3 regions of the Stutzerimonas chloritidismutans genome follow, and region 2 is predicted to be linked to each of the others. Evidence: predicted binding sites of a transcription regulator. Region 2 holds the regulator's gene; each other region holds the start of a gene.
The links. Region 2 encodes sigma-54, which starts transcription at its own class of promoters, with help from an activator protein. Its sites were predicted from a motif close to ANTGGCATNNANNTTGCTNT; they were not measured.
Positions count from the first base shown of each region.

Region 1: a site for sigma-54 is predicted at 4,130-4,149, ahead of LLJ08_RS08655 (CmpA/NrtA family ABC transporter substrate-binding protein). Genes of this name have one in related genera too.
Region 3: a site for sigma-54 is predicted at 5,897-5,916, ahead of glnA (glutamate--ammonia ligase). Genes of this name have one in related genera too.

Region 1 is NZ_CP086067.1:1,835,114-1,844,681, forward strand. It holds gene LLJ08_RS08630 (1-phosphofructokinase family hexose kinase) at 1-556, shown strand, start outside; gene LLJ08_RS08635 (thioesterase family protein) at 540-983, opposite strand; gene LLJ08_RS08640 (hypothetical protein) at 1,210-1,560, opposite strand; gene LLJ08_RS08645 (hypothetical protein) at 1,659-1,937, opposite strand; gene LLJ08_RS08650 (ANTAR domain-containing response regulator) at 2,238-2,816, opposite strand; gene LLJ08_RS08655 (CmpA/NrtA family ABC transporter substrate-binding protein) at 2,831-4,051, opposite strand; gene LLJ08_RS08660 (BatD family protein) at 4,229-5,857, opposite strand; gene LLJ08_RS08665 (VWA domain-containing protein) at 5,854-7,578, opposite strand; gene LLJ08_RS08670 (vWA domain-containing protein) at 7,575-8,594, opposite strand; gene LLJ08_RS08675 (DUF4381 domain-containing protein) at 8,587-9,081, opposite strand; gene LLJ08_RS08680 (DUF58 domain-containing protein) at 9,078-9,568, opposite strand, start outside.
Region 2 is NZ_CP086067.1:3,428,047-3,437,614, forward strand. It holds gene lptC (LPS export ABC transporter periplasmic protein LptC) at 1-445, shown strand, start outside; gene lptA (lipopolysaccharide transport periplasmic protein LptA) at 432-977, shown strand; gene lptB (LPS export ABC transporter ATP-binding protein) at 977-1,702, shown strand; gene LLJ08_RS16020 (RNA polymerase factor sigma-54) at 1,849-3,363, shown strand; gene hpf (ribosome hibernation-promoting factor, HPF/YfiA family) at 3,438-3,746, shown strand; gene ptsN (PTS IIA-like nitrogen regulatory protein PtsN) at 3,754-4,218, shown strand; gene rapZ (RNase adapter RapZ) at 4,219-5,076, shown strand; gene LLJ08_RS16040 (HPr family phosphocarrier protein) at 5,090-5,362, shown strand; gene pmbA (metalloprotease PmbA) at 5,411-6,757, opposite strand; gene yjgA (ribosome biogenesis factor YjgA) at 6,870-7,391, shown strand; gene tldD (metalloprotease TldD) at 7,456-8,898, opposite strand; gene LLJ08_RS16060 (carbon-nitrogen hydrolase family protein) at 8,901-9,568, opposite strand, start outside.
Region 3 is NZ_CP086067.1:4,005,864-4,015,431, reverse strand. It holds gene LLJ08_RS18875 (hypothetical protein) at 1-282, shown strand, start outside; gene ntrC (nitrogen regulation protein NR(I)) at 373-1,809, opposite strand; gene glnL (nitrogen regulation protein NR(II)) at 1,806-2,888, opposite strand; gene LLJ08_RS18860 (DUF4124 domain-containing protein) at 3,058-3,687, opposite strand; gene LLJ08_RS18855 (DUF4124 domain-containing protein) at 3,684-4,232, opposite strand; gene glnA (glutamate--ammonia ligase) at 4,397-5,803, opposite strand; gene thiI (tRNA uracil 4-sulfurtransferase ThiI) at 6,142-7,596, shown strand; gene typA (translational GTPase TypA) at 7,764-9,568, shown strand, end outside.

The sequences.
Region 1 (9,568 bases), 1.6 Mb from region 2:
GGCCTATGTGGTGCTGAGCGGCAGCTTTCCACCTGGCGTCGACCTGGGTTTCTACGACGAGCTGCTGGCATTGACGTGCGGTATCGGTGCGCGGCTGGTCGTCGATCTGTCCGGCGAGCCATTACGCCACGCCGCCCGGCAGGGCGGTGCATACCTGATGAAGCCGAGCCTCGACGAGCTGTCCAGCCTTGTGGGCTACCCCATCTCCAGCGAAGCCGAACAGGAGGCAGCGCTGCGCCGCCTGATCGCTCAGGGCTGCGCCGAAGTGGTCGTGTTGTCGCTGGGAGCCCAGGGCGCGCTGTACGCTTGTGGCGATGAGCTGCAGCGCCTGCCCTCGGCGGATGTCCCGGTGGTCAGCGCAGTGGGTGCGGGTGACAGCATGCTCGGCGCCATGGTGCTGGCGCTGGCCGAGGCGCGCTCGCTACAGGATGCGGTGTGCCGGGGCATTGCCGCGGGTGCCGCGACGGTAATGCGTCCGGGCACCGAGCTGTGTCATCGCGAGGATGTCCAGCGGTTGCTGCAATCTGTGGCAGACGCCCCTATTCGATCCGGTTGACCCGCGGAAACTTGCCGGCGAACGCCTCGGGCATGGCGACGACGCGGCTTTGGGCATAGTCGTAGAAGACGAAACCGGATTTGGCCATGGCGATCAGTGTGCCGTCGGCAGGGCGGGTGATGCGGAAGATGATATCGCCGCCGTACTTGTTGAAATCCATCACCCCGACCTCGAACAGCAGCGCATCACGGGCATGGGCCTCGGCTTTGTAGGTCGTGGCAAGGTCGGTCACGATGATCCCGGCGCCATCCTGACGGGTCTCGGCTACCCCGTAGGCGAACAGGAAGCGCGCCCGCGCCTCGGAAATCATCGAGATCATCGAATCGTTGGCCAGATGGTTGCCGGCGTTGATGTCGGTGATTCGTACAGTGAGCTGGGTGGAAAAGCAGTACTGGTCTTCCGGGAAATGCAGGGTAAGACGCGCCATGGGTCGCTCGGTAATCTGTAGAAGGCGCGCATTCTAGCGTTGTGTTCTTCGCCGGGGTTAGATGCGCGCTCGTGGCTGCAGTCTTGACCGCGAATGAGCTGGCATTGGGCAGGCTCATTTGCGGCCGAGGCGCTTCTAATGGAAACCCGCGTATAGCGGATCCTGCACGTAGCCATGCGTTGCCGGCCGCCAATGCAGCGGAGACCGGCCCCGCAACCTCTATCCGTCAGCCCGCCCGATGCAAGCCACGCTGCGCCTGTGCGCCACTGTGCTGCAGACGCTGCCGGATCAACTGCAGGCGCGCGTCGATGAAGGGAGTGACCAGGGCAAAACACTCGGGCGGGCTCAGCCTCGGTTGGGCTGCATGGATCACGCTGCGCTCCAGCTTGCCGACCAGCCGCTTCAGCTCCATATCGGTGTCTGTAACCATGCGCCGACAGAGTGCTTTCAGGCGCTTTTGCAACGCCGGCGTGCAGCCGCCCTGATTCGAGGCGACGACGCAGAGGCCGCGCAGGCGTGCCACGTCTTCCAGTTCGCGGCAGGCGCGAGCGGCTTCGGCGGGTTCGTTGCTCGACATCGGCGCCCGCTTCTCAAGCTCATCGATAAGGGTTTCGATCAGAGCGCAATGCCCGTCGAAATCGGCAGGGTTGTTGCGCAGAACCAGCCAGCCTTCGGTTATCGAATACGCATCGGGCAGGGCACTGCGCTGTTGCAGACGTTGCGTGAGGCTTGTCGCCAGCGCGCAGCGCAGCGCAGCGCTACCGCAGTGGGTTCGCTCTGTACGCCCAGACCGCGATGCTGTTGCAGCAGGCGGAGAATCTCCAGATCTTCCTGAACTGCCAGCAGGCGCAACTGCGCTACGCGTCGGAAATGTTGTGCGCTGGCCATGCCGTTCAGATAGTGGCCCAGCATCAGCAGTGCACAGGCGATCGCCAAGGTCGCGGTGATGGTCATTCTGCAAATCCCTGAAGTGAGCGCGCGGCACTGCCGCGCGGGCAACAAAAAAGGCGTCCGGACCGGCATGTCGAAACATGCGGTGCAGGGACGCCTTCGTCTTTGCCGGACGCCTTCGTTGGCTCGGCCAATCCATCTAGCAAGCTGCTTGCCAGCCTGCCGCTTGCTGCAGGCTTTCGGCTGAACGCCGCGTCGTGGCGGATGGCGGCGTTGCAGCTGTCTCACGGTCCATACCGAGGGACCGAGAGCACGCTCGCCGATGGTGCGTTTGGTCGAGCGGTTGCACTGCGGGCGGGCAGCTCACTGCCCAAGCAGCTCGTTCATGGCGATGATCTGCTCGGCGACCTGGATCAGCTTCTGCTGGCGACTCATCGCCTGGCGGCGCATCAGGGTGTAGGCCTCTTCCTCCTTGCAGTCGCGCATCTTCATCAGCATGCCCTTGGCCAGCTCGATGCGTTTGCGCTCCGCGAGTTGCTGCTCGCGGGCCTGCAATTGCGCACGGATCGCCTGGTCAGTCTCGAAACGCGCCATCGCCACATCGAGGATCGGCTTGAGCCGCTGGGCCTGAATGCCCTCGACGATATAGGCGCTGACCCCGGCGCGGATGGCCTGACGCATGGCGTCCGGGTCACTGTCGTCGGTGAACATGACGATGGGTCGTGGTTGGTCGCGGCTGACCAGCACCACCTGTTCCAGCACATCGCGGCCCGGGGAGTCGGTGTCGATCAGCACCACGTCCGGGCGAATTGTCTCGACCCGCTCGGGCAGATCGATGGTCAGGCCGGATTCATCGATGACTTCGAAGCCGGCCTCGATCAGCGCGCTTCGCAGGCGCCCGATCTTGCGTGGGGTGTCGTCGATCAGCAGGATGCGCAACATGCCTGATCTCCTGCTCAAAGTGCAGCCACCATGGCCTGATCGGCCATGGCGTGCAGTGGGAAGCTGCGGGCGTAGGCTGCCGGATCGCTGCCGTCCCAGGTCCTGCCATCCATCAGCGTGGCGCTGCGCATGGGCGACTCCGGCACGGTGATGCCGAGCGCGCCGGCGGCCTGTCGGTACAGCTCGATCTGTTGCACCTGGCTTGCGACCAGCTGGTAGTCCGGGTCCTGGCGCAATAAACCCCAGCGCCGCAGCTGGGTCATGAACCAGAGGCCGTCGGACAGGTAGGGCATGTTCGCCGCGCCATCGGCAAAGAAGCGCAGCGGGTGTTGGTCATTCCAGGCGTTGCCCAGCCCATCCTGATACGAGCCGAGAAAGCGTGATTCGATGGCTGCCAGCGGCGCGTTGACATACTCGCTCCCGGCAATCAGCTGTGCGGTGCTGCGGCGGTTTTCCTGGCTCTGGTCGATGAAGCGACTCGCTTCGAGCACCGCCATCACCAGTGCGCGCGCGGTGTTGGGGTACTGCTCGACGAATGCGCGGGTGCAGCCGAGCACCTTTTCCGGATGATCCGGCCATATCGACTGACTGGTTGCGAGGGTAAAGCCAACCCCCTCGGCGATCGCCTGCGCACCCCAGGGCTCGCCGGCGCAGAAACCGTCGATACGCCCGGCTTGCAGGTACGCCACCATCTGCGATGGCGGCAGCACCAGCGTCCGCACATCCTGCAGCGGGTGGATACCATTGGCGGCCAGCCAGTAATAGAGCCACAGCGCGTGGGTGCCGGTGGGGAAGGTATGCGCGAGAGTCAGGCGTGCACCGCTTTGGCGCACGCTGTTGCGCAATGCCTCGGGATCGGTCACGCCGGCTGCCTTCAGCGGGGTCGACAGGTTGATGCTCTGGCCGTTCTGCGCAAGCCCCATGAGCACCGCCATATCCACCGCGCGGCTGCCGCCGATTCCCAGGTGCACGGCATATATCAGTCCGTACAGGCCGTGCGCTGCGTCCAGCTCACCGCCGATCAGCTTGTCGCGCAGGCCTGACCAGGAGTTCTGGCGGTGCAGGTTGAGCGTCAGGCCGAAGGGCTGGGCGAAGCCCTGGGTGGCGGCGACGATCAGCGAGGCGGCATCGGTAAGTGGCAGAAAGCCCAGGTTGAGCGAGCTCTTTTCCGGTGCATCGCTGCCGGCGACCCAGGCCAGTGCATCGTGGCGGGGCGACGTGGAGGGTTCGGTCATGCTGTGGGCCTTTCGATTGCGAAGCGTGCGGCACAGTTAACCGTGCGCGACGGATCAGGGGTGGTCTATGCCAAGCCTGAAGCAAGCGATATGCCAGCGAGAAAGTGGTGCGCCATGCGGTGCCCGTGCACCGCATTGGTCAGGCGCGTCTGGTGTGAAGCGGTGCAGCGTTGCCGGTCAGCGTGGATACAGTGGTGGCAGGGCGCTGTGGTCCTGCTCGACACTCGGACTGGTCGCTGGAGGGAGCGTCTGAATCGCCTGCCACAGCGCCTCTCCCTGCCAACGCTGGCCGGCTTCGCTGTACAGCGCACCGTTGAGTCCGTCCAGCGCATCTGACAGCGGCACGAAGCGCGCAGCCATGTCGGCCAGCGTTTCCGGCTGTTGCCGCGCCCAGGCATCCAGCGCCTGGCGAGTGGCCTGCGAGTCGTTGGCCTGGCAGGCGCGGCGCAGGTCGTCGAGCAGGCTGCGTGGGGTCGGGCCAGGCTGCAGTGCGCGCTGCACTGCGGGTTGCCGCCGCGCGTGTAGCCACAATCCGAAGCCGGCGAGGGTGGACAGGGCGAAGAGCAGGGTACTCAGCTGCCAGGGCCAGAGTAGCTGCTGCTCGGCAGGTAGTGGCGTTGCGGCCGGTTGCTCGGCGGGCGTCGGCGCGAGATTCGGATTATCGGCGACATTCAGGGTCCGTTCGTCCAGCGTGGTGCGTTCTAGCCGGTCTTCCGCGGTGTTCCACCAGACCACTTCCACGGCGGGTAACTGCAACGCGCCGCTGCGCGTGGGAATCAGCGCCTCGCGCTGCTCGCGGCTACCGACCAGGCCCGCGCCACTGACTTCGTTGGCCAGGATCGGTTGATCCGGGTAGCGGCGCAGGTCGGGGCTCTGGGCAGAACCGATGGCGGGCAACTGGGTGCTGGTCAGGCCTTCGGCCTTGAGCAACAGGCTGCGGGTGAGCGATTCGCCGGTCTGTGCCTGATCGGGCTCCGGGCTCCAGGCTTCGACCAGGGTCAGGCTGCGTGCCGGCAGCCAGGGCGCAGCGGCGGGGTAGTCCGCCGGTTTGCGCTTGACCGTCAGCGGGATGCTTGGTGACCTGACCTGCGTCGAGCGGCCCGAACGCGAGCCGAACAGCGGGTTGCTGCCATTGGTCACGGTGGTGGCGCTGAACAGTTGGGCAGGGATGGTCAGCTCGCCGGACTTCTGCGGGAACAGCGCATAGCGCACTTCGATGACGCCGTGGCGAATGCCGTTGATGGTTTTCTCGTAGGTGCGTGGCTCACCGAGCCGTTCGACCAGGGCTTCCGGCATCTGCAGCGGCGAGAGGGTGCTGTCGTCGTACAGCGAAACCGAATGATAGATGCGCAGGGTAAGGATCACCTGGGCCTGAACGTAAACGTTTTCCTGATCGACGCTGGCATCGATGAAGATCGGCGCCAGCTGGTCGCTTTCGGTATTTTTCAGCGATTCCTGGACCATCAATGTGATCGGCTCGCTGCGCCAGTCGCCCAGTTGCAGCGGCGGGATGATCACGTAGCCGGTCTGCTTCGGCCGCAGGGTAATCAACCAGCGTGTGATCGCATGGGCTTCGCCGTTGCTGCTGGAAAGCTGGTTGACCTGACGGGTGTCGAACACCTCGAACAATGGCTCCAGCGGCTGCAGGTCGGGCTTGCCGAATACCGTGCTGCCCTGGCTTTCCAGGCTCAGCTCCAGGGTTTCGTCAATGCTCAGCTGGGTGCGGTCAACCCGGGCGAACAGGCCGGCGGCTGCGGCCTGGCCAGCAAGGAGGCCGAGCAGAAGAAAAGCCATCAGGCGCATCATCGATTGGTTTCCTGGTGCTTGCGTTGTTCGTAGAGGAATTTCCTTCGCAGCAGCTCGCCGGGATCGTCCGGAATCTGCCGCAACCATTGCTCCATCGCCTGTTGCCGTTCCTGCTCGGGGAGCGCCTCGTGTTGCGCCTGGGCCGCGCTGCCATCAATTTCTTCGGTCTCGGGCGTGGCTTCGGTTGTCGATGGCTGCGAGGCGCCGCTGGCTTCGCTGGACGGCTCGCCTTGGGCATCCTCCGGCGAAGGGGAATGGGCAGAGCCCGCTTCCTGTGATTGCGGCTGCTCGGGTTGCGGCAGTGGTTCTTCGGTTTGCTCGTCCTGCTGATTCTGTTCCTGCTCGGGCTCGGGCTGTTCCTGCTGGCGGCGCAGCAGCTCTTCGATCAGCGCCTTGTTGCGCTGCGCCGCCTGTAGATCAGGCTGCAGGTCCAGCGCCTGGTCATAGGCTTCGATGGCGGCCTCGAAGGCTTCGCTGCGAGCCAGGGCATTGCCGCGGTTATAGTGATCGGCGGCCGTGTTGCCTTCGGCGAACAGTTCTGCCGCGCCGGCATAGTCGCCGGCCTGATAGCGGGCGGTGGCCTGCCAGCGGCGATCGGTGAAGCGCTCGGCGGCCTCGGCCGGCTGCTCCGCGTCCAGCAGGCGTTGGCCCTGCTGATCGCGACGTAGCCAGAGATCCTGTAGCTCGAAGGCATTGGCAGGCTGCGGCTGCAGCAGCAATAGCGGTAGGCAGAACAACCAGCCGCGGCGACCGGCGAGGGCGGCCAGCAAGAGCAGTGGCAACAGCAGCCAGTGCCCCTGATCCAGCCAGGCTTCCAGCCGCGTGATTTCATCGTCCTGGCGCAACGTGCCAGTTTGATCGAGCAGACCGAGGGCCGTCAGGTCGTCGTCACCCAGCTGCGCGCGCTGATAGCGCCCTCCCAGCTCGTTGGCCAGGCGTTGCAGTCTGGCGTTGTCCAGGCGCGGGATGAGGATTGCGCCTTGGGCATCCTTGACAAAGCTACCGTCCTTGCCGGCGATTGGCGCGCCTTGTGCGGTGCCGACGCCGAGTATCAGCAGTTGCTCGTTTCTGCCCTCCATCAGCGTGACGATGGCGCTGCGTTCGTGCTCGTCCAGGCTGCTGCCGATCAGCAGCAAGCGCCCGCGCCCCAGGCCAGCCTGTTCGAGCAGGGCGAGGCCTTTGGCGACGGCAAGGTCCGCGCGCTGGCCCTGCTCGGGCATCAGCGTCGGGTGTAGGGCGTCGAGCAGGTTGCGGGTGGTCGCCAGGTCATCGGATAGCGGCACCACGGTGTGGGCGCTGCCGGCGAATACCACGACGGCGGTCTGTACGTCCTGCCGGCGCTCGAGCAGATCCAGCAGCTTGCGCTTGGCCTGTTCCAGGCGAGTGGGTGGTGCGTCGCTGGCGAGCATCGATGGCGTGAGTTCCAGCAGCACCACCAGGGGATCGCTGCGCTTGATGCTCGGCTGTTCGAAGCGCTGCCAGCTGGGCCCGAGCAATGCGATGACCGCCAGCAGCCAGGCCAGGCCCAGCACCAGCCAGGGCAGGCGGCTGTGGCGCAGTCGGCCACGGGTCAGCAGGGCGGCATGAAAGGCTTCCGGCAGCAGACGCTGCCAGCGACCGACCTGTAGCTGCCGATGCCAGAGCCGCCACAGCAGCCAGATCAGCAGGGGCAGGATGAGTAGCCAGTATGGCCGTAACAGATGGGGTAGCAGCTCGCTCATCGGCGCTGCTCCCGTCGCCAGGCCAGGCGCTGCAACTGTGCGCTCCACAGGCTGGCCGCGACCATCAGCAGGCTGATCAGCAAAGCCGCCGACAGCGGCCAGATGTACAGGGCCTCGGCCACACGGGCCTGGGCTGGTTGCTGCGCTGCCGGCTCGAGACGATCCAGCGTGTCGCCGATCGCCTTCAGCTCTGCGCTCGACGAGGCGCGGAAATACTCACCGCCGGTTTGCTCGGAAATGGCGCGCAGAGTCGGCTCGTCGAGGTCCAGGCCAGGGTTGAAACCGAAGCGGCTGAGCACGCCACCTTCTTCCGGCACGGCGCCGATGCCGATGGTGTGGACCCGCACGCCTTCTTCGGCGGCCAGCGAGGCCGCCAGCAGCGGCTCGATTTCGCCACCGTTGTTGGCACCGTCGGTGATCAGTACCAGCACACGACTGTTCGCCGGTCGCTCCCTGAGGCGTTTAACCGCCAGGCCGATGGCGTCCCCTATCGCAGTGTTGCTGCCGGCGATGCCAACCCGGGCTTCGTCCAGCCAGACTCGCACGGTGTGGCGATCAAAGGTCAGTGGCGCCTGCAGATAGGCCTTGCTGCCGAAGAGAATCAGGCCGACGCGATCGCCACGACGCTCCTCGATGAAGTCGCCGAGCAGCACCTTGACCAGTTCCAGCCGCGTCAGCTCCTCGTCCTGCCACTGCATGTCGGGGTAATCCATCGAGCCGGAGACGTCCACTGCCAGCAGCAGATCGCGGCCGCTGGTGGGCAGCGGCAGTGGTTCACCCAGCCACTGGGGGCGTGCTGCGGCGAACAGCAGCAACAGCCAGATGGTCAGGTAGGGCAGTTGCTGGCGCCAGGCAGGCAGGGCGACACGCGCGCGCCGGCCGGACAGCTGCTGCAGTTCGTCGAGGAAGCTGACCTTCAGCGCGGCTTCGCCGCTATCGGCAGGCGGCAGCAGTGCGCGCAGCAGCCAGGGCAGCGGTAGCAGCAGGAAGACCCAGGGCCAGGCCAGTTCAAACATGCTTGCGGATCCAGATGTCGACGGCCTGTTCGAGCCCGTCGATTGCCTTGTCGTCGAGGCGGCACTCGGCCCGGTAGGCACCTTCGACAAGAATCATCCAGCGGGTCAGCCCGGCGGCCGGGCAGCGGTTGTCGAGAAAGGCCAGCCACGCACGCCCACTGAGTGTGTGCGGGTGGTCGTTGGGATAACGAATGCGACAGAGCCGCTTGAGCAGCCCATTGAGTTGTTGCAGCCACTGGCTGGCCGGTTGCCCGCCGTAGGGTTTGCTCAAGCGCGAAAGCTCGATGAGCGCCTCCTGACGCTGCGGCTCCAGCGGTGGCTCCGGCTGCACATGGGGCTTGCGCCTGAGCAGCCGGTGACGAAGTCGCCAGAGCAAGCCAAGCGCCATCAGCAGCACCAGGCCGAGCAGCCACCAGCCCGGCGCTGGAGGCCACCAGCTGATCGGGTCGGGGCTGATCAGCGGAGCGAGTTGATCGAGCGGATTCATCGCCGTGCGCTCGGATGGCGGACGCTCAGGTGCTCGCGCAACTGCTCGACCAGATCGTGCTGGGTGTCCAGCGGCATCAGCGGCACCCGCAGGCGATCGGCCAGACGCTGCCAGCGGGCGCTGCGCGCCTCGCCCTGCTCGCGGTAGCGCTGACGCAGATCCGCATCCTGGGTATCCAGTTCAAGCCGCGCATTGCCTTCGCTGAAGCGCAGCAGGCCGGCCGCGGGCAGGGCGTGATCCAGTGGATCGAACAGCGGCAGCAACAGCAGGTCGACATGGCGCGCGAGCAGGCTGAGCTGCTGCTCGGCGGCATCGGTGAGGGTGCGCTCGTCGCAGAGAATCACCGACAGACTGCCCGGACGCAGCACTTCCCGTGCCCGGCGCAGGGCCATGCTGAAAGCGTCGGGGTCGATCGGGTTGTCTGGCTGCAGGCGATTGTTGGCGCGGGTGACGCGATCCAGCAGCTGCAGCAGGCTCTGCTTGCTGC
Region 2 (9,568 bases):
TGATGTCGACTTCTATGTGATCAATTCCCGCACGGTGCAATATCAGCCCGACGGCAAGCGCAACTACGAACTGACCGCAGACAAGCTCGAGCACATCAAGGCGAGCGACATCAGCCTGCTGACCAAACCGGATCTGCTGTCCTATCGCGGCACCGAACTGCCGTGGCACGTGCGTAGTGAGCGCGGCGAAGTATCGGCCGAAGGCGACGAGGTGCTGCTGATCGATCAGGTCAAGGTCGAGCGCACCGACGCCAAGGGGCGCCCGACGATCCTCACCACCAGCCGCCTGACGGTGTGGCCGGAGAAGGATTATGCCGAGACAAACCAAGCCGTTAGAATCGAGGCCGCCAATGGCGTGACCACGGCAACCGGCATGAAAGCGTACATGGATGACGGCAGGATGCTCCTGCTGTCCAACGTAAGAGGCCAGCATGAGCTGCGTTAAGACTCTCCCCCTCCTGCTCGGTTTGAGCGCATTCTGGCTTGGCGCCAGCGCCTGGGCGCTTCCCGAGGATCGTGAACAGCCAATCCGCGTTCAAGCCGACACCGCCGAACTGGACGACCGACAGGGCGTGGCGGTCTACCGCGGCGACGTGGTCATCACCCAGGGCACGATGAAGATCACCGGCGACACGGTGACCATTACCCAGGATGACAACGGCGACGTCGAAGTCTTCACCTCCATCGGCAAGCCGGCCTACTACGAGCAGAAGCCTGCGGTGGACAAGGAGATCGTCAAAGCCTACGGCCTGACCATCCAGTATTTCGCCGCCAACGAGCGAATCGTGCTCATCGATCAGGCCAAGGTCGTTCAGGAAGGCAACACCTTCGAAGGCGAGAAGATCGTCTATGACACCCGTCGGCAGATCGTCAACGCCGGTCGCGCCACCAATGCCGATGTCACCACGCCGCGCCCGCGCGTGGACATGGTGATCCAGCCGCGCAAAAACGGCCAGGCTGCGGAGCAGCCCGAGTAATGGCCGTTCTCAAAGCCCAGCATCTGGCCAAGAGCTACAAGAGCCGGCAGGTCGTGCGCGATGTCAGCCTGTCCATTGAAAGCGGGCAGATCGTCGGCCTGCTCGGCCCCAACGGCGCAGGCAAGACCACCTGCTTTTACATGATCGTCGGCCTGGTGAATGCCGACCAGGGCCGCGTGCTGATCGATCAGGACGACGTCACCCACCTGCCGATGCACGGGCGCGCACGGGCCGGCATTGGCTACCTGCCACAGGAGGCCTCGATCTTTCGCAAGCTCTCGGTCGCCGACAACATCATGGCCATTCTCGAGACCCGCAAGGATCTGGACCGCAACGGCCGTCAGCAGGCGTTGGAAGGCCTACTGCAGGAATTCCATATAAACCATATCCGCGACAGCCTCGGCATGAGCCTCTCTGGTGGTGAAAGACGCCGGGTGGAGATTGCCCGCGCACTGGCCACCGCACCGAAGTTCATCCTGCTTGATGAACCCTTCGCCGGTGTGGACCCGATTTCGGTGGGCGATATCAAGCAGATCATCCATCACCTCAAGGCCAAGGGCATCGGCGTGCTGATCACCGATCACAACGTCCGCGAGACACTGGATATCTGCGAGACGGCCTACATCGTCAACGACGGGCAACTGATTGCCGAGGGCGATGCGCAGACCATCCTGAGCAATCAGCTGGTCAAGGAAGTCTATCTGGGCCACGAATTCCGCCTGTAAGGCGGAATTTTTGCTCGGCTCGGCAAATCGGCTCTAGGCAAAGGCTTCATCGGCAGGCATATAATTTGCTTTCTGCCGGCGCCCCGCGCACGGCATGTCGGAATGGGCGCGGTTGCGCCGGCATAAAAGGTTCGAAGTCCTCTGCCATGAAACCATCGCTAGTCCTGAAGATGGGCCAGCAGCTGACGATGACACCGCAGCTGCAACAGGCCATACGGCTCCTCCAGCTATCCACCCTCGATCTGCAACAGGAGATCCAGGAGGCGCTGGACTCCAACCCCATGCTCGAACGCGAAGAAGACGGAGACGACTTCGACAGCTCCGACCCTATGGCCGAGGCCGCTGAACGGCCAGGCGACACCGTCACCGAGAAAAGCAGCAGCCAGGAAAGCACCTACGAGGGGCCCTCTCATAGCAGTGACAGCCTGGACGACAGCGACGGCGACTGGGGCGAGCGGATTCCCAGCGAGCTTCCGGTCGACACCGCCTGGGAAGACATCTACCAGACCAGCGCCAGCAGCCTGCCCAGCAACGATGACGACGAGTGGGATTTCACCAGCCGGACATCGAGCGGCATAAGCCTGCAGAGCCATCTGCTGTGGCAGCTCAACCTCGCGCCAATGAGCGACACCGACCGGCTGATCGCGACCACCCTCATCGACTGCATCAATGAACAGGGTTATCTCGAAGAGACGCTGCAGGAAATCGTCGACTCGTTCGATCCCGAGCTGGAAATCGAACTCGACGAGGTCGAGGTCGTTCTGCGTCGTATCCAGCAATTCGAACCGGCCGGCATCGGCGCACGTGATCTGCGTGAGTGTCTGCTGTTGCAGCTGCGCCAACTGCCCGACCGCACACCATGGCTGAGCGAAGCGAAGCGTCTGGTCAGCGACTATCTGGACATCCTCGGCAGCCGGGATTACAGCCTGCTGATGCGGCGAATGAAGATCAAGGAAGACGATCTGCGCCAGGTCATCGAACTGATCCAGAGCCTGAACCCGCGCCCGGGGTCGCAGATCGAGGCGAGCGAACCGGAATACGTGGTGCCCGACGTGATCGTGCGCAAGCACAATGATCGCTGGCTGGTCGAGCTGAATCAGGAAGCCATGCCGCGCCTTCGCGTCAACGCGCAATACGCCGGCTTCGTCAAACGCGCCGACTCCAGCGCGGACAACACCTTCATGCGCAACCAGCTGCAGGAAGCGCGCTGGTTCATCAAGAGCCTGCTCAGCCGCAACGAGACCCTGATGAAGGTGGCGACTCAGATCGTCGAACACCAGCGCGCCTTCCTCGAGCATGGTGACGAGGCGATGAAGCCTCTGGTACTGCACGACATCGCCGAGGCGGTGGGCATGCATGAGTCGACCATCTCCCGCGTGACCACGCAGAAATACATGCACACGCCACGCGGCATCTACGAACTCAAATACTTCTTCTCCAGCCACGTCAGCACGGCGGAAGGCGGCGAATGTTCGTCCACCGCGATCCGCGCGATCATCAAGAAACTGGTCGCCGCGGAAAACCAGAAAAAGCCGTTGAGCGACAGCAAGATCGCTGGTTTACTGGAAGCGCAGGGCATCCAGGTGGCCCGCCGCACAGTTGCGAAGTACCGCGAGTCGCTCGGTATCGCACCATCCAGCGAGCGCAAACGTCTACTGTGATCGGCCCCTGGTCGAACTGTCCCGGCGGCAGGCCCACCAACCTGCTCTTCGTACAAGGCAAAGGAGATAGCAGTATGCAAGTCAACATCAGCGGTGTTCATCTGGAAGTAACCGATGCCCTGCGTGACTACATCGAGGAGAAATTCGATCGGCTTGCTCGCCACTTCGACCGCATCATCAGCGTTCAGGTGATCCTCCAGGTCGAGAAACTCAAGCAGAAAGCCGAAGCAACCTTGCACGTCGCAGGCCGCGAAGTCGTGGCCATCGCCGATCACGAAGACATGTACGCTGCCGTCGACCTGTTGGTCGACAAGCTCGATCGCCAGTTGATCAAGCACAAGGAGAAGCAGCTCGACCACACACAGGGCGCTGTCACCCGCTGACTCCAATATGATCCGACTCGAAAACATCCTCACCCCCGGGCGTTCCTTGGTGAACGTCCCGGGCGGTAGCAAGAAGCGCGTCCTGGAACAGATCGCCAAGGTGATCGCCCGGGACCTTATCGATCTCGACTCCCAGACCATCTTCGAAAGCCTGATCGCGCGCGAGAAGCTCGGCTCGACCGGCTTCGGCAACGGCATCGCCATCCCGCACTGCCGCATGGTTGGCTGCAATGCACCGCTGAGCGCCGTTCTGCGCCTGCAGACGCCAGTGGATTTCGACGCCATCGACGGCGCGCCGGTGGACCTGCTGTTCGTCCTGCTGGTACCGGAGGCCGCCACCGACGAGCATCTCGAACTGCTGCGCCAGATCGCCAGCATGCTCGACCGCGAAGACGTACGCCAACGACTGCGCCAGGCGCCGAGCAACGAAAGCCTCTACCAGGTAGTGGTCGACGTGCAGAACGGGGCATAGATGCGGCTGATCATCGTCAGTGGACGCTCGGGTTCGGGCAAGAGCACTGCACTGAACGTGCTCGAGGACAACGGCTTCTATTGCATCGACAACCTGCCTGCCGGACTGTTGCCTGAGCTTGCCGAGCGCGCCCTGCTGCACACTGAGCTGCTGCATCCGCAGGTCGCCGTGTCGATCGACGCGCGCAACCTGCCCAGTCAGCTCAAGCGCTTCCCCGAGCTACTCGAAGAAGTCCGCGCCAGGCACATCCAGTGCGATGTGCTCTATCTGGATGCCGACGATGAGACCCTGCTCAAGCGCTTCTCGGAAACCCGCCGCCGCCATCCACTGACCAACGAAAATCGCTCTCTGGCCGAAGCGATCCATGATGAGGAGTTGCTGCTCGCAGCGATCATCGATCACGCCGACCTGAAGATCGACACCACCCATCTCAATCTCTATCAGCTGCGCGACGTGCTCAAGTTGCGCTTGCTCAACAAGCCTGAGCCGGGCACCGCTTTTCTGGTCGAGTCATTCGGTTTCAAGCGCGGGATGCCGATCGATGCCGATCTCGTGTTCGACGTACGTTGCCTGCCCAACCCTTACTGGAAAGCCGAGCTTCGCGACTTTTCCGGGCTAGACCAGCCGGTGATCGACTACCTCAGCGCCCAGGCCGACGTGGAGGAAATGTTCCAGGATATCCACGGCTATCTGAGCAAATGGCTGCCGCGCTTTGCCGCCAGCAACCGCGCATATGTCACCATCGCCATCGGCTGCACCGGCGGCCATCATCGCTCGGTCTACCTGGCCGAACGGCTAGGCCAGGCGTTGAGAGAACCGCTGAAGAACCTGCAGGTCCGTCATCGGGACCTCGCCTAGGAATACCTGCACCATGCCCGCCCGCGAAGTCACCATCATCAACAAACTCGGCCTGCACGCGCGCGCTGCCGCCAAGTTCGTCGCCGTTGCCAATCGCTACCCCTGCAAGATTCGCGTTGGCCGCTGCCCGGCCACGCTGGTCGACGGCAAGAGCATCATGGCGGTCATGATGCTCGCCGCCAGCAAAGGCACCACCGTGCACCTGGACACCGAAGGTGAACAGGAAGAGGACGCACTGAACGCGCTGACCGCGCTGATCGACGACTATTTCGAAGAAGGCGAGTAGACACCTTGCCACAGCGGCGCGAATCGTTGCCGACCGCGCCGCACTGCCTTACTTGCCAGCGACCATCATTCGCTCGATCAACACCGAGCCGGTCCGCACGTTGCCGCGCGTTTCCACATCGCAACCGACCGCCACGATCTGGCGGAACATGTCGCGCAGATTTCCGGCAATCGTTACTTCCTGTACCGGGAACTGGATCTCGCCATTCTCGACCCAATAGCCGCCGGCGCCACGAGAATAGTCGCCGGTCACCAGATTCAGGCCCTGTCCCATCAGCTCCGTCACCAGCAGGCCTCGGCCCATGCGCCGGATCAACGCCGCCTGATCCTCTTCCCCATGGCTGACGAACAGGTTGTGCACACCCCCGGCGTTGGCCGTACTGGGCATACCGAGCTTGCGTCCGGAATAGGTCGAAAGCACATAGGACAGCAGGCGGCCGTTCTCCACGAACGGCTTGGCATAGGTCGCAAGGCCATCGCCATCGTAGCTGGCACTACCGAGGGCTCGCGGGATGTGCGGACGCTCATCAAGGCTCAGCCACTCGGGAAACAGCGCCTGTCCCAGGGCATCCTCAAGATAAGAGGCTTTGCGGTAGAGATTTCCGCCGGAAATCGCTGCAATGAAGTGGCCAAACAGACCGGTCGCCAGCTCGGGGGCGAAAAGTACCGGCACTTCGCAGGTAGGAACCGGGCGCGCACCCAGACGTCGCACGGCACGCTCGGCTGCGCGCCGGCCGATGGTCTGCGGGTCGAGCAGCGACTCGCCGATGCGGTTGACGTCGTAGAAATAGTCACGCTGCATCTGCCCTGCGCTCTCGGCGATCATCACGCAACTCAGGCTGTGACGGCTGCTGCAATAGCCCCCGATGAAGCCGTTGCTGTTGCCATAGGCGCGGCAGCCCTGATGGGTATTTAGCGTAGTGCCGTCTGCGTTGCGGATACGCTGATCGAAGGCGAACGCGGCGTCTTCACAGCTGAGCGCCTGCTCGATGGCCTGTTCGGGGGTGACCGCCCACGGATGGTAAAGATCGAGATCGGGAAGCTCGCGCGCCATCAGCGTAGCGTCAGCGAGGCCAGCAAATTCGTCCTCCGAGGCATGCCTGGCGATGGCCAGCGCGGCGGCTACGGTTTCACGGATGGCGTCGTCACCACTGCCGGTGGTGCTCGCAGTGCCTTTGCTCTGGCCGACATAGAGCGTGATGCCAAAGCCCTGGTCGCGATTGAACTCGACCGTCTCCACCTCGCGCTGACGCACTGTGGTCGACAGCCCCTGCTCCATGGAGACCGAAACCTCGCTGGCGCTGGCGCCCTGCCGGCGCGCTTCCTCGATGATGCGCTCGACCTTCTCGCGCAAACCGGGCAGCGCGTGCGGGCCGATGCCCTCTACTTCACTCATAAGCACTCCCAAACCACTGCAATCGAATCAAGTTGCAACCTGGCGCCGCTCCTCTGGAGCCTGCTGCCAGGGCTGCTGTTATGATGGCGGCATTTCCTAGTGGACCATCCCCATGTCTGAACACTCCGACGCCGACGATTTCGACGAAAAAAGCAAGTCCCAGGTCAAACGCGAGCTGCTTGCCCTGCAGGAGCTAGGCGAGCGGCTAACTACCCTCAAGCCTGACCTCATCGCTCGCCTGCCTCTGAGCGACGCGTTGCAGAAGGCGCTGGCCGACGCGCCGAAACACAAGGCGCATATCGCGCGCAAACGGCACATCCAGTACATCGGTAAGCTGATGCGCGACCAGGATGTCGATGCCATTCTCGCGCTGGTCGATCAACTGGACGCCTCGACGCGCCAATACAACGAGCGCTTCCATGCGCTGGAGCGCTGGCGTGACCGTCTGATCGGCGGTGACGACGCCACCCTGGAAGCGTTCGTAACCGAATACCCCGAGACCGACCGCCAGCATCTGCGCGGGCTGATCCGCCACGCCCAGCACGAGGCGGCGCGCGACAAGCCGCCGGCCGCCAGCCGCAAGATATTCAAGTACATCCGCGAACTGGACGAAGCCAAACGCGGCTTGCGCTGACGGCAATCTCAACCCGTACCTCAACCCCTAGCCTTGAAGCTCGCGGCTGGCACTCGCCGCGGCTTCACGCACCCGTTCCGCCTACGGTTATCTCGTCGATCTTCAGGGTCGGCTGGCCGACGCCCACCGGCACCGACTGCCCATCCTTGCCACAGGTGCCGACACCGCTGTCGAGCGCCAGGTCGTTACCGACCATCGACACCCGGTTCATCACCTCGGGGCCATTGCCTATCAGCGTCGCGCCCTTCACCGGTGCGGTGATCTTGCCGTCCTCGATCAGATAGGCCTCACTGGTGGAGAAGACGAACTTGCCGCTGGTGATGTCGACCTGACCGCCGCCGAGGCTGGCGCAGTAGATGCCCTTCTTCACCGAGCGAATGATTTCCTGCGGATCGCTTTCGCCGGCCAGCATGTAGGTGTTGGTCATGCGCGGCATCGGTAGATGCGCGTAAGACTCGCGGCGGCCGTTACCGGTCGGCGCGACGCCCATAAGGCGGGCGTTTAACTTGTCCTGGATATAACCCTTGAGAATGCCGTTCTCGATCAGCGTGGTGCATTGGGTCGGCGTGCCTTCGTCATCGACGCTGAGCGAACCTCGGCGATCCGCCAGGGTACCGTCATCGACGATGGTGCACAGGCTGGACGCCACCTTCTGCCCGATCCGGCCACTGTAGGCCGAGCTGCCCTTGCGATTGAAATCACCCTCCAGGCCATGGCCGACGGCCTCGTGCAACAGCACGCCGGACCAGCCAGGCCCAAGAACGACCGGCAAGGAACCGGCCGGTGCCGACACCGCTTCGAGGTTGACCAGCGCCTGACGCAATGCCTCGCGGGCGTAGCCCATGGCGCGATCCTCGGTGAGGAAGTACTGGTAGCCGGTACGTCCGCCGCCACCCTGGCCACCGCGCTCGCGGCGGCCGTTCTGCTCGACGATCACGCTGACGTTGAAACGCACCAGAGGGCGGATATCGGCTGCCATACCACCGTCCATTCCGGCCACCAGGATATGCTCCCAGACGCCCGCCAGGCTTACGGTCACCTGCTTGATGCGAGGGTCCAGCGCCCTTGTCGCGACGTCGATGCGCTTGAGCAGCTCGACCTTCTCGGCACGGCCGAGCCCGTCGAGCGGATTGTCCTGCGCGTACAACGGCGCGAATGCCGCCCTGGACAGCACCTTGACCTGGCCTTGCTGGCCGCTGCGCGCGATGGAGCGTGCAGCCTGAGCCGCCTGACGCAATGCATCGGCAGTGATCGCGTTGCTGTAGGCGAAACCGGTTTTCTCGCCGGACAGTGCGCGCACGCCGACGCCCTGCTCCAGATGGAAGCCGCCCTCCTTGACGATGCCATCCTCGAGTACCCAAGACTCGGAAACCTGATCCTGAAAGTACAGGTCCGCCGCATCCACGCCGGGCCCGGCGAGTTCACCGAGCAAGCCTGGCAGGTCATCGATACCCAGGCCGCCAGGTGTCAGCAGTCGCTCGGTGACAGGTAACAGCAGTTCACTCATATTCACTCCAAACGGTCCGTGGCCAGGCACGGTACGGAAAATCGGCGGTGGCGCTGCAGCGGCATTCGCTGGCGGATGGCAGCCTGTTCGGACGCATCCCGAGCGGCAACCAAAGCCGCCTCGCCAGTCGCCTGCTCGCACATCAGACGGCCCCATGGGTCCACGATAGACGAATGCCCATGCGTGAGGCGACCACCAGGATGCTCTCCACCCTGTGCGGCAGCCAGGATATAGCACTGAGTCTCGATGGCACGGGCACGAATCAACGTCGCCCAGTGCGCTTCACCGGTCACCGTGGTGAACGCCGACGGCACGCTGATCAACTCGGCACCTGCCGCCCTCAGCGCACCATACAGCTCGGCGAAACGCAGGTCATAACACACGCTCAGCCCCAAGCGTCCAACCGGTGTGTCGGCAATCACCAGCCTTTGCCCCGCCGCATAGTCGTCCGATTCACGGTAGTGGCCACGGTTATCTGCAACCTCCGCATCGAACAGATGCAGCTTGTCGTAGCGCGCCACCCGCTGCCCCTGATCATCGAACAGCAGCGAGCAGGCATTCGGCTTGCCCTGCGGGTCGTCGTCGGGCGGTAACGGCAAGGTGCCAGCCACGATCCACAACCTGAGGTCACGGGCGACCTGTTTCAACCAGGGCAGGATCGGCCCGTCGC
Region 3 (9,568 bases), 580 kb from region 2:
GTGCAGCCGCAAGGCCTTTCGTTGCAGTTCGACCGCGAACCCGAGGTATATGACGAGCATCTAGAAGGGGCGTTCGCCCTGCTGTTCCAGGCCGAAGGCGAGCCGCAATCCGGACAACTGCAGATCGACGGCATGCCAGTGGCCTGGCGCGTGCAGCAGACCGGGAAAGGCCTGTTGCTGCATCTGGTGGCGGCGCGGCGACTGCAGGGGCAATGGCACGGCGAACGCCACGATGGTGGCTGGCGTATCGCCGTGCAGGTGGCGGCCGACAAGCAGCCATGATCCAGGTGACGCCCTTGGCAGGGCGCTAAAAACGATGAACCCCGCCAAGTGCGGGGTTCGTCGTTACGCTCGGTGTGGTGTCAGCCGCGCTCAGCTGTCGTCGCCGTCATCGTCATCGCTGCCATCGACGCGCATGCCCAGCTCCTTGATCTTGCGCGTCAGGGTGTTGCGTCCCCAGCCGAGCAGCAGCGCGGCGTCGCGGCGGCGACCGGCGGTGTGCTTGAGCGCCGTCTCGATCATGATGCGTTCGAAGGCTGGCACCGCCTCGTCGAGCAGGTTGCTCTGGCCGCGCGTCAGGGCCTGATCAGACCAGTTGCGCAGCGCCTGTTCCCAGTTGTGCGCCGGCTGTGCCTCGGCCTGCTGGTTGAGCAGCTCCGGCGGCAGGTCGTCGACATGCACTTCACGGCCGGATGCCATCACCGTGATCCAGCGGCAGGTGTTCTCCAGCTGGCGCACGTTGCCCGGCCAGGGCAGGTGCTGCAGGTATTCCTTGGTTTCCGGCTTGAGCACCTTGGTTTCCACCGAGAGCTCCTGCGCGGCGCTGGCGAGGAAGTGCTCGGCGAGTGCCGGGATGTCCTCGCGGCGATCGGACAGGCGCGGGATGTGGATGCGGATGACGTTCAGGCGGTGGAACAGGTCCTCACGGAACTTGCCGGCCTGCACCAGGGTTTCCAGGTCCTGATGCGTCGCGGCGATGATGCGCACATCGACCCGCACCGGCGTGTGGCCGCCGACCCGGTAGAATTCGCCATCGGCCAGCACGCGCAGCAGGCGGGTCTGCGTATCGGCCGGCATGTCGCCGATCTCGTCGAGAAACAGGGTGCCGCCGTCGGCCTGCTCGAAGCGGCCGCGGCGCTGATTGGCCGCACCGGTGAAGGCGCCTTTCTCGTGGCCGAACAGCTCCGACTCCATCAGATCCTTGGGGATAGCCGCCATGTTCAGCGCGATGAATGGCGACGCCGAGCGCGGGCTGTGGCGGTGCAGGGCATGGGCCACCAGCTCCTTGCCGGTGCCGGACTCGCCGTTGATCAGCACGGTGATGTTGGAATGGCTGAGCCGGCCGATGGCGCGGAACACCTCCTGCATCGCCGGCGCTTCGCCGATGATCTCCGGGGTGTGGTGGCGGTTGGCCGGTTCCTGCTGGTTCTGCTGCTCCTGGGCGTGCTGATTGGCTCGCTTGACCAGCGAGACGGCGTCGTCGACGTCGAACGGCTTGGGCAGGTATTCGAAGGCGCCGCCCTGGTAGGAGGCCACCGCGCTGTCCAGATCCGAATGCGCGGTCATGATGATCACCGGCAGGCGCGGGTACTGCTCGCGGATCTGCGAGAGCATGTCCAGACCGCTGAGGCCGGGCATGCGGATGTCGGAGATGATCACATCCGGCTGCTGGCGGGCGAGGCGGGCCAGCACACCGTCGGCGCTGTCGAAGCTCTGCGTGGCCATGCCTTCCTGTTGCAGGGCCTTTTCCAGGACCCAGCGGATGGAGCGGTCGTCGTCGACGATCCAGACGTTTTCGCTTCGGCTCATGCTGATGTGGCTCCTTGTTCCAGCGGTAGGAAGATCGAGAACACGGTGTGGCCAGGATGGCTCTCGCATTCGATCAGACCCTGGTGCTGACTGATGATGTTCTGGGTGATGGCAAGGCCCAGGCCGGTTCCGTCCGGGCGGCCGCTGACCATCGGGTAGAAGAGCGTGTTCTGCAGTTCGGCGGGAATCCCCGGGCCGTTGTCGATGATCTCGATGCGTGTCACCAGGCGATGACGAATATGGCCGATGGTGAACTGCCGCAGTGTGCGGGTGCGCAGGGTGAGACGGCCGAGGCCCAGCTCGTTCTGCCCGGCCAGTGCCTGCATGGCGTTGCGCATGATATTGAGCACGGCCTGGATCATCTGTTCGCGGTCCATCAGGACTTCGGGAATGCTTGGGTCGTAATCGCGCACCAAAATGATGCTTCCCTGGCATTCCGCCTCGATCAGGCTGGCGACATGTTCGAGCACTTCGTGAATGTTGGTCATCGACAGCGACGGCAGCTTGTTAGAGCCGAGCATGCGATCGACCAGATTACGCAGGCGGTCGGCCTCCTCGATGATGACTTCGGTGTAGTCCTTCAGGTGTTCTTCGGGCAGCTCGCGGGCCAGCAGTTGTGCCGCACCGCGAATGCCGCCCAGCGGATTCTTGATCTCGTGGGCCAGGCCGCGCACCAGCATCTTGGTGGTTTCCTGCTTGGACAGCTGGGCCTCTTCCTTGGTGATGCGCAGCAGGCGGTCGCGCGGCAGCACTTCCAGCAACAGCATGGTTTCCTGCCGGGTCAGTACCGGGGTCACCGCATAGTCCACGGTCAGTGTCTGGCCGGTGGCGGAGGTCAGGGTGGCTTCGCGCTTGGTGAACGGATGGGCTTCTTCAACCGCCTGGCGCAGAGCCGCCAGGGCTTCCGGCGACTCGGTGAACAGCTCGCTGATGAACTGTCCGTGGCTGCGTTGGCCGCTGACGGCCAGCAGCATTTCGGCAGCCGGGTTCATGTACTCCAGGCGCAGGCGCGAGTTGAGCAACAGCGTCGCGGTAGTCAGATTCTCGATCAGCAGGCGTTGCAGGGCTTCGTTGATCATGGCGGGTCTGCGTCCGGAAGTTCAGGCAGGAAATGCAAGAACCAAACCAAACGCGCCATTGCGGCGCGGATCGGCGTGATGCTGCAGCCCTACGGGCTGTCCGGTGACCCAAATTGGTGACGAGCGATCCGCTCACCTGATGGGCGCACCAAACAGGTGCACCCCATGATCATAGAAAGGGCACGAAGGGAATGTCGCGTTTTTCCACCGGCTTGTCCTTTAGCGGGCATTCCGGGCGAACGCCGTAATCGGCCTTCTGGCAAGGATTGACCATGCGCCGCTGGGCCAGCGAGGTGCGGATCAGGTGAAAGGGTTGATTCGCGGTGCGTTGCAGCACGCGCTCCTGTTCATCCACGACAGCCACCGCCAGCTGATGGGTGCCACGATCGACGTTACTCAAGGCGAAGGAAGTCTGTTCGCCGGGTGTGCCGAACGGCTGGTCATCGAGCAGTACCTGATAGGCATGGCCGGGGTGCAGCGTCGGTTCGGCCTGCAGCGTGACGCTGACATTGCCGGCATTGTTGCGGATCGCTTCGTCCGCCGTCGGGCTGAGGATGTGCAACTGATAGATGATGCTCGCGGCTTTCGGTGCTGCCGGCTCCGTAGGGCGTGCGGCCGGCATCGGCGGCGCAGGCATGCTGTTGGACCGCTTGAGGCGTATTTCTTCGGTCGCCTCGCCGGCCGGGCGATCGGTGAAGACCCGATTGCCCTCGGCGTCGACATAGGAGTAGACGCCGGCGAGGCAGGGCAGGGCGGCCGCCAGCAGTGCGACGGCCAGGGTCTGCCGCAGGATGATCAAGGAGCAGGCCTCGGAGGCTTCGGACGCAATGCCGGGCTGGAGGTATTCACCCGTTGCACGGTGAACAGCTCCGGCTGGCTGCGCTGGATGACCTTCTCGCCGCTCAGCACCTCGACGTGCAGGCGATGCTCGCCACGCTCGACATTGTTCAGTTGCAGCGAGGTTGCGGCACTGGCGGCAGCCTGGGGAATGCCGTCCAGCACGAAGCGCAAGCTGTGGCCGGATCGTAGTGGCGGCTCCAGCAGCGCGCTGACGACGAAGGTGCCGTTGTTGGCGCGCAGGGCTTCTTCATCGGGAATCCCGCTCAGCATCAGTGTCTGGTAAGGGGCCGACTGCGTCTGCTGGCTGTCCGGCAGCGGTGGCGGCGGTTCGGGCGTGCGGATATTTACCGTATTGGCTGGCGGCAGGTCGACGGTATCGGCCTGGACACCCTCCGGTGGCTGATTGGTGAACACCGTATTGCCTTGTGCATCGGTGTACTTGTAGATCTCGGCGAAGGCCGGAAGGCTGAGAATGAACAGCAGGCTGAACAGTGCGCTACGCATGGGAGGCTCCGCGGAGTTGGACTGCCGAAGCCTTGCACTGCGCCGAGTTGCAGGCAAGTGCGATCGGTGGGATTTGCGAGGCGTGACAAGCTGCACGAATCGCCGCCGGACTGCAGAAACGAAGAAGGCCACCCGAGGGTGGCCTTCCTGTCACGCGAGCTGGATCAGACGCTGTAGTACAGGTCGTATTCCAGCGGGTGCACGAAGGTGCGCACCTTGATCTCTTCCTCGGACTTCAGCTCGATGTACGCATCGATGAACTCGTCGGAGAACACGCCGCCCTTGGTCAGGAACGCGCGGCCCTTGTCCAGCTCTTCCAGGGCTTCCTTCAGGCTGCCGCAGACCTGCGGGATCAGCTTGCCTTCTTCCGGCGGCAGATCGTACAGGTTCTTGTCGGCGGCATCGCCAGGGTGGATCTTGTTCTGGATGCCGTCCAGACCAGCCATCAGCAGTGCAGCGAAGCACAGGTAGGGGTTGGCAGCCGGGTCCGGGAAGCGCGCTTCGATACGACGGGCTTTCGGGCTGGAAACGTACGGAATACGGATCGAGGCGGAACGGTTGCGGGCCGAGTAGGCCAGCATGACCGGCGCTTCGAAGCCCGGGACCAGACGCTTGTAGGAGTTGGTCGACGGGTTGGTGAAGCCGTTCAGTGCCTTGCCGTGCTTGATGATGCCGCCGATGAAGTACAGGGCGGTCTCGGACAGACCGGCATAGCCTTCGCCAGCGAAGGTGTTCTTGCCATCCTTGGAGATGGACATGTGTACGTGCATACCCGAGCCGTTGTCGCCGTACAGCGGCTTCGGCATGAAGGTCGCGGTCTTGCCGTAGGCGTCGGCGACGTTGTGTACGCAGTACTTCAGGGTCTGAACTTCGTCAGCCTTGGCCACCAGGGTGTTGAACTTCACGCCGATTTCGTTCTGACCGGCAGTGGCCACTTCGTGGTGGTGCACTTCGACGACCAGGCCCATCTCTTCCATGGCGTTGCACATGGCGGTACGGATTTCGTGGTCGTGGTCGCACGGCGGAACCGGGAAGTAACCGCCCTTGACGGCCGGGCGGTGGCCCTTGTTGCCGCCTTCGACGTCCTGGTCGGTCATCCAGGAGCCCTGCTCGGAGTAGATCTTGAACATCGAGCCGGAGATGTCCGACTTGAACTTGACTTGGTCGAAGATGAAGAACTCCGGCTCCGGGCCGACGAATACGGTGTCACCGATGCCGGTGCCTTTCAGGAACTCTTCGGCGCGCTTGGCGATGGAGCGCGGATCGCGATCGTAGCCCTGCATGGTGCTCGGCTCGACGATGTCGCAGACCAGGATCAGGGTCGGCTCTTCGGTGAACGGATCCAGCACGGCGGTTTCGTCGACCGGCATCAGGATCATGTCGGAGGCTTCGATGCCTTTCCAGCCATGGATGGAGGAGCCGTCGAACATCTTGCCGTGCTCGAAGAAGTCTTCATCCTGGGCATCACGAGCCGGAACGGTGACGTGGTGCTGCTTGCCTTTGGTATCGGTGAAGCGCAGATCAATCCACTTCACATCGTAATCTTTGATCAGTTGAAGCGACTTCGACATGGTGTTCTCCAAGTGGTGGAAGCGTGACAGTGAGCTTCCGAATCAGGGTGAAGCCGGGCGGCGATGTTCCGCCAAGGCGACCTGCCTCACAAGGGAGCAAATTGCATGCCAGTGCTCTTTCTTGGGACTGCAGGCCGCTGGCAGCGCTGCGGCAGCGTTTGCGCGTCTCAAAGCGTAGCTGCTGCACTGAATTGATGCGCGGTATTGGTGCGGCTCGCCGGTGATGTGCATTCTTTTGGTGCGTTCTGCTGCGTTTGAAGAAAGCGGTTAAATGTTGAGCAGTTTCCGCTATACTCCGCGCCCCTCTTTTCCTGCCACGTCGGCGCCGCGCTGTTTCCATGAAGCTGATCGTCAAGGTTTTCCCCGAAATCACCATCAAGAGCCCGCCGGTGCGCAAGGGCTTCATTCGTCAATTGGCGAAGAACATCCGCACCGTGCTGCGCGAGCTCGATCCCGACCTGCGGGTCGAGGGCGTGTGGGACAACATCGAGGTGGAAACCGTGCGCAGCGAGCCGAAGCTGCTGCGCGAGATGATCGAGCGCCTGCGCTGCACGCCCGGCATCGCCCATTGCCTGGAAGTGCACGAGTACCCGCTGGGCGATCTCGACGACATCGTCGCCAGATGCAAGGTGCACTACGCCGAGCGCCTGCCGGGCAAGATCTTCGCCGTGCGCTGCAAGCGTGCCGGCAAGCATCCGTTCAGCTCCATGGACGTCGAGCGCCACGTTGGCAGCCAGCTGCGCCAGCAGTGCGGCGCCGCCGGCATTTCGCTGAAAACACCGGAAGTCGAAGTGCGCATGGAGATCCGCGACCAGCGCCTGTTCGTCGTGCACGAGCAGCATGACGGCATCGGCGGCTACCCGCTGGGTGCGCTGGAGCAGACCCTGGTATTGATGTCTGGTGGTTTCGATTCCACCGTCGCCGCCTATCAGATGATGCGCCGCGGGCTGATGACGCATTTCTGCTTCTTCAATCTCGGCGGCCGTGCCCACGAGCTGGGCGTAATGGAAGTTGCCCACTACTTGTGGAAGAAATACGGCAGCTCGCACCGCGTGCTGTTCATCAGCGTGCCGTTCGAGGAGGTGGTCGGCGAGATCCTGCAGAAGGTCGACAACAGCCAGATGGGCGTCGTCCTCAAGCGCATGATGCTGCGCGTCTCGACGCAGATCGCCGAGCGCCTGCACATCGACGCGCTGGTCACCGGCGAGGCGATCTCGCAGGTCTCCAGCCAGACCCTGCCGAACCTCTCGGTAATCGACTCGGCCACCGACATGCTGGTGCTGCGCCCGCTGATCGCCAGCCACAAGCAGGACATCATCGACACCGCCTTCGAGATCGGCACCGCCGAGTTTGCCAAGAACATGCCCGAGTACTGCGGCGTGATCTCGGTGAACCCGACCACCAAGGCCAAGCGCTATCGTATAGAGCACGAAGAAAAGCAGTTCGACATGGCTATCTTGGAGCGTGCGCTGGCGAATGCCCGCCAGGTCGCCATCGATCGCGTGATCGACGAGCTGGGTCAGGATTTGCAGGTGGAAGAAGTCGTCGAGCCGAGCGCTGGCCAGGTCATCCTCGACATTCGTCACCCCGACAGCGCCGAGGACGAACCGCTCGAGCTGCCGGGCATCGAAGTTCAGACGCTGCCGTTCTACGCACTGAACAACCGATTCAAGGAGCTGGATGAAAACCGCCAGTACCTGCTGTATTGCGACAAAGGTGTCATGAGCCGCCTGCATGCTCACCATCTGCTGAGCGAGGGGCATGTCAATGTACGCGTCTATCGTCCGGCCTGACTCATCGGTGAAACAGCCGGGGCTGCTTGGCGGCAGCATCCGCCACCGCCCTCCCGACCGGCACTGATCGCAAGGCCAGGCCGTACAACCCTCGGACAGACTGTCTTCGTCCGGACTACTTCCAGCTTCCAGCCTCAGCTCGAAGCTATCTACAGAGAAAAGAATCAGTGATCGAGAATCTACGCAACATCGCCATCATCGCCCACGTTGACCATGGCAAGACCACCCTCGTCGACAAGCTGCTGCGTCTGTCCGGCACCCTGGATCGCAAGGAGCTGGAAAACGAGCGCGTGATGGACTCCAACGACCAGGAAAAGGAACGCGGCATCACCATCCTGGCCAAGAACACTGCGCTGAAGTGGAAGGACTACAGCATCAATATCGTCGACACCCCCGGCCACGCCGACTTCGGCGGTGAAGTCGAGCGCGTGATGTCGATGGTCGACTCCGTGCTGCTGGTGGTCGACGCTCAGGACGGCCCCATGCCGCAGACCCGCTTCGTGACCCAGAAGGCGTTCAAGGCCGGCCTGCGTCCGATCGTCGTGGTCAACAAGATCGACCGTCCGGGCGCGCGTCCGGACTGGGTAATCGACCAGATCTTCGACCTGTTCGACAACCTCGGCGCCACCGACGAGCAGCTGGACTTCCCGATCGTCTACGCCAGTGCTCTGAACGGCATTGCCGGTATGGACCACGAGAAGATGGATGACGACATGGATGCCCTGTTCCAGGCCATCGTCGACCACGTGCCGGCGCCAGTCGTCGACGCAAGCGGCCCGTTCCAGATGCAGATTTCCCAGCTGGACTACAACAGCTTCCTCGGCGTGATCGGCATCGGCCGCATCGCCCGCGGCACCATCAAGGCCAACACGCCGGTCACCGCCATCGGCGCCGACGGCAAGAAGCGCAACGGTCGTATCCTCAAGATCATGGGCCACTCCGGCCTGCAGCGCGTTGAAGTGCAGGAAGCCGAAGCGGGCGACATCGTCTGCGTATCCGGTATGGACGAGCTCTACATCTCCGACACCCTGTGCGACCAGAACAATGTCGAAGCGCTGCCGCCGCTGACCGTCGACCAGCCGACCGTGAGCATGACCTTCCAGGTCAACGACTCGCCGTTCGCCGGCAAGGAAGGCAAGTTCGTCACCAGCCGCAACATCAAGGACCGTCTGGAGAAGGAGCTGCTGCACAACGTCGCCCTGCGCGTCGAGCCGGGCGACAGCCCTGAGAAGTTCAAGGTTTCCGGTCGTGGCGAGCTGCACCTTTCGGTACTGATCGAAACCATGCGTCGTGAAGGTTTCGAGCTGGCCGTAGGCCGCCCGGAAGTGGTGATCATCGAGAACGAGGCCGGCGACAAGCAGGAGCCGTACGAGAACGTCACCATCGACATCGAGGAGCAGCACCAGGGTCCGGTGATGGAGCAGATGGGTCTGCGCAAGGGCGACCTGAGCAACATGGTTCCGGATGGCAAGGGCCGTGTACGCCTGGAATACACCATCCCGGCGCGCGGCCTGATCGGCTTCCGTAACAACTTCCTGACCATGACCTCGGGTAGCGGCATCCTGACCTCGACCTTCAGTCACTACGGCCCGATCAAGGCCGGCGAAGTGACCAACCGCCAGAACGGCGTGCTGGTCTCGATGGCTACCGGTACCGCACTGACCTACTCGCTGGAAACCCTGCAGGCGCGCGGCAAGCTGTTCCTGGCGCCGGGCGACGAGATCTACGAAGGCCAGCTGTGCGGCATCAACAGCCGTGACAACGACCTGGTGCTCAACCCCACCAAGGGCAAGAAGCTCGACAACATGCGCGCTTCCGGCAAGGACGAAGTCATCGCCCTGGTTCCGCCGATCAAGTTCACCCTCGAGCAGGCGCTGGAATTCATCGCCGACGACGAGCTGGTGGAAGTGACGCCGAAGTCGATCCGCCTGCGTAAGAAGTACCTCAACGAGAACGACCGCAAGCGCTTCGA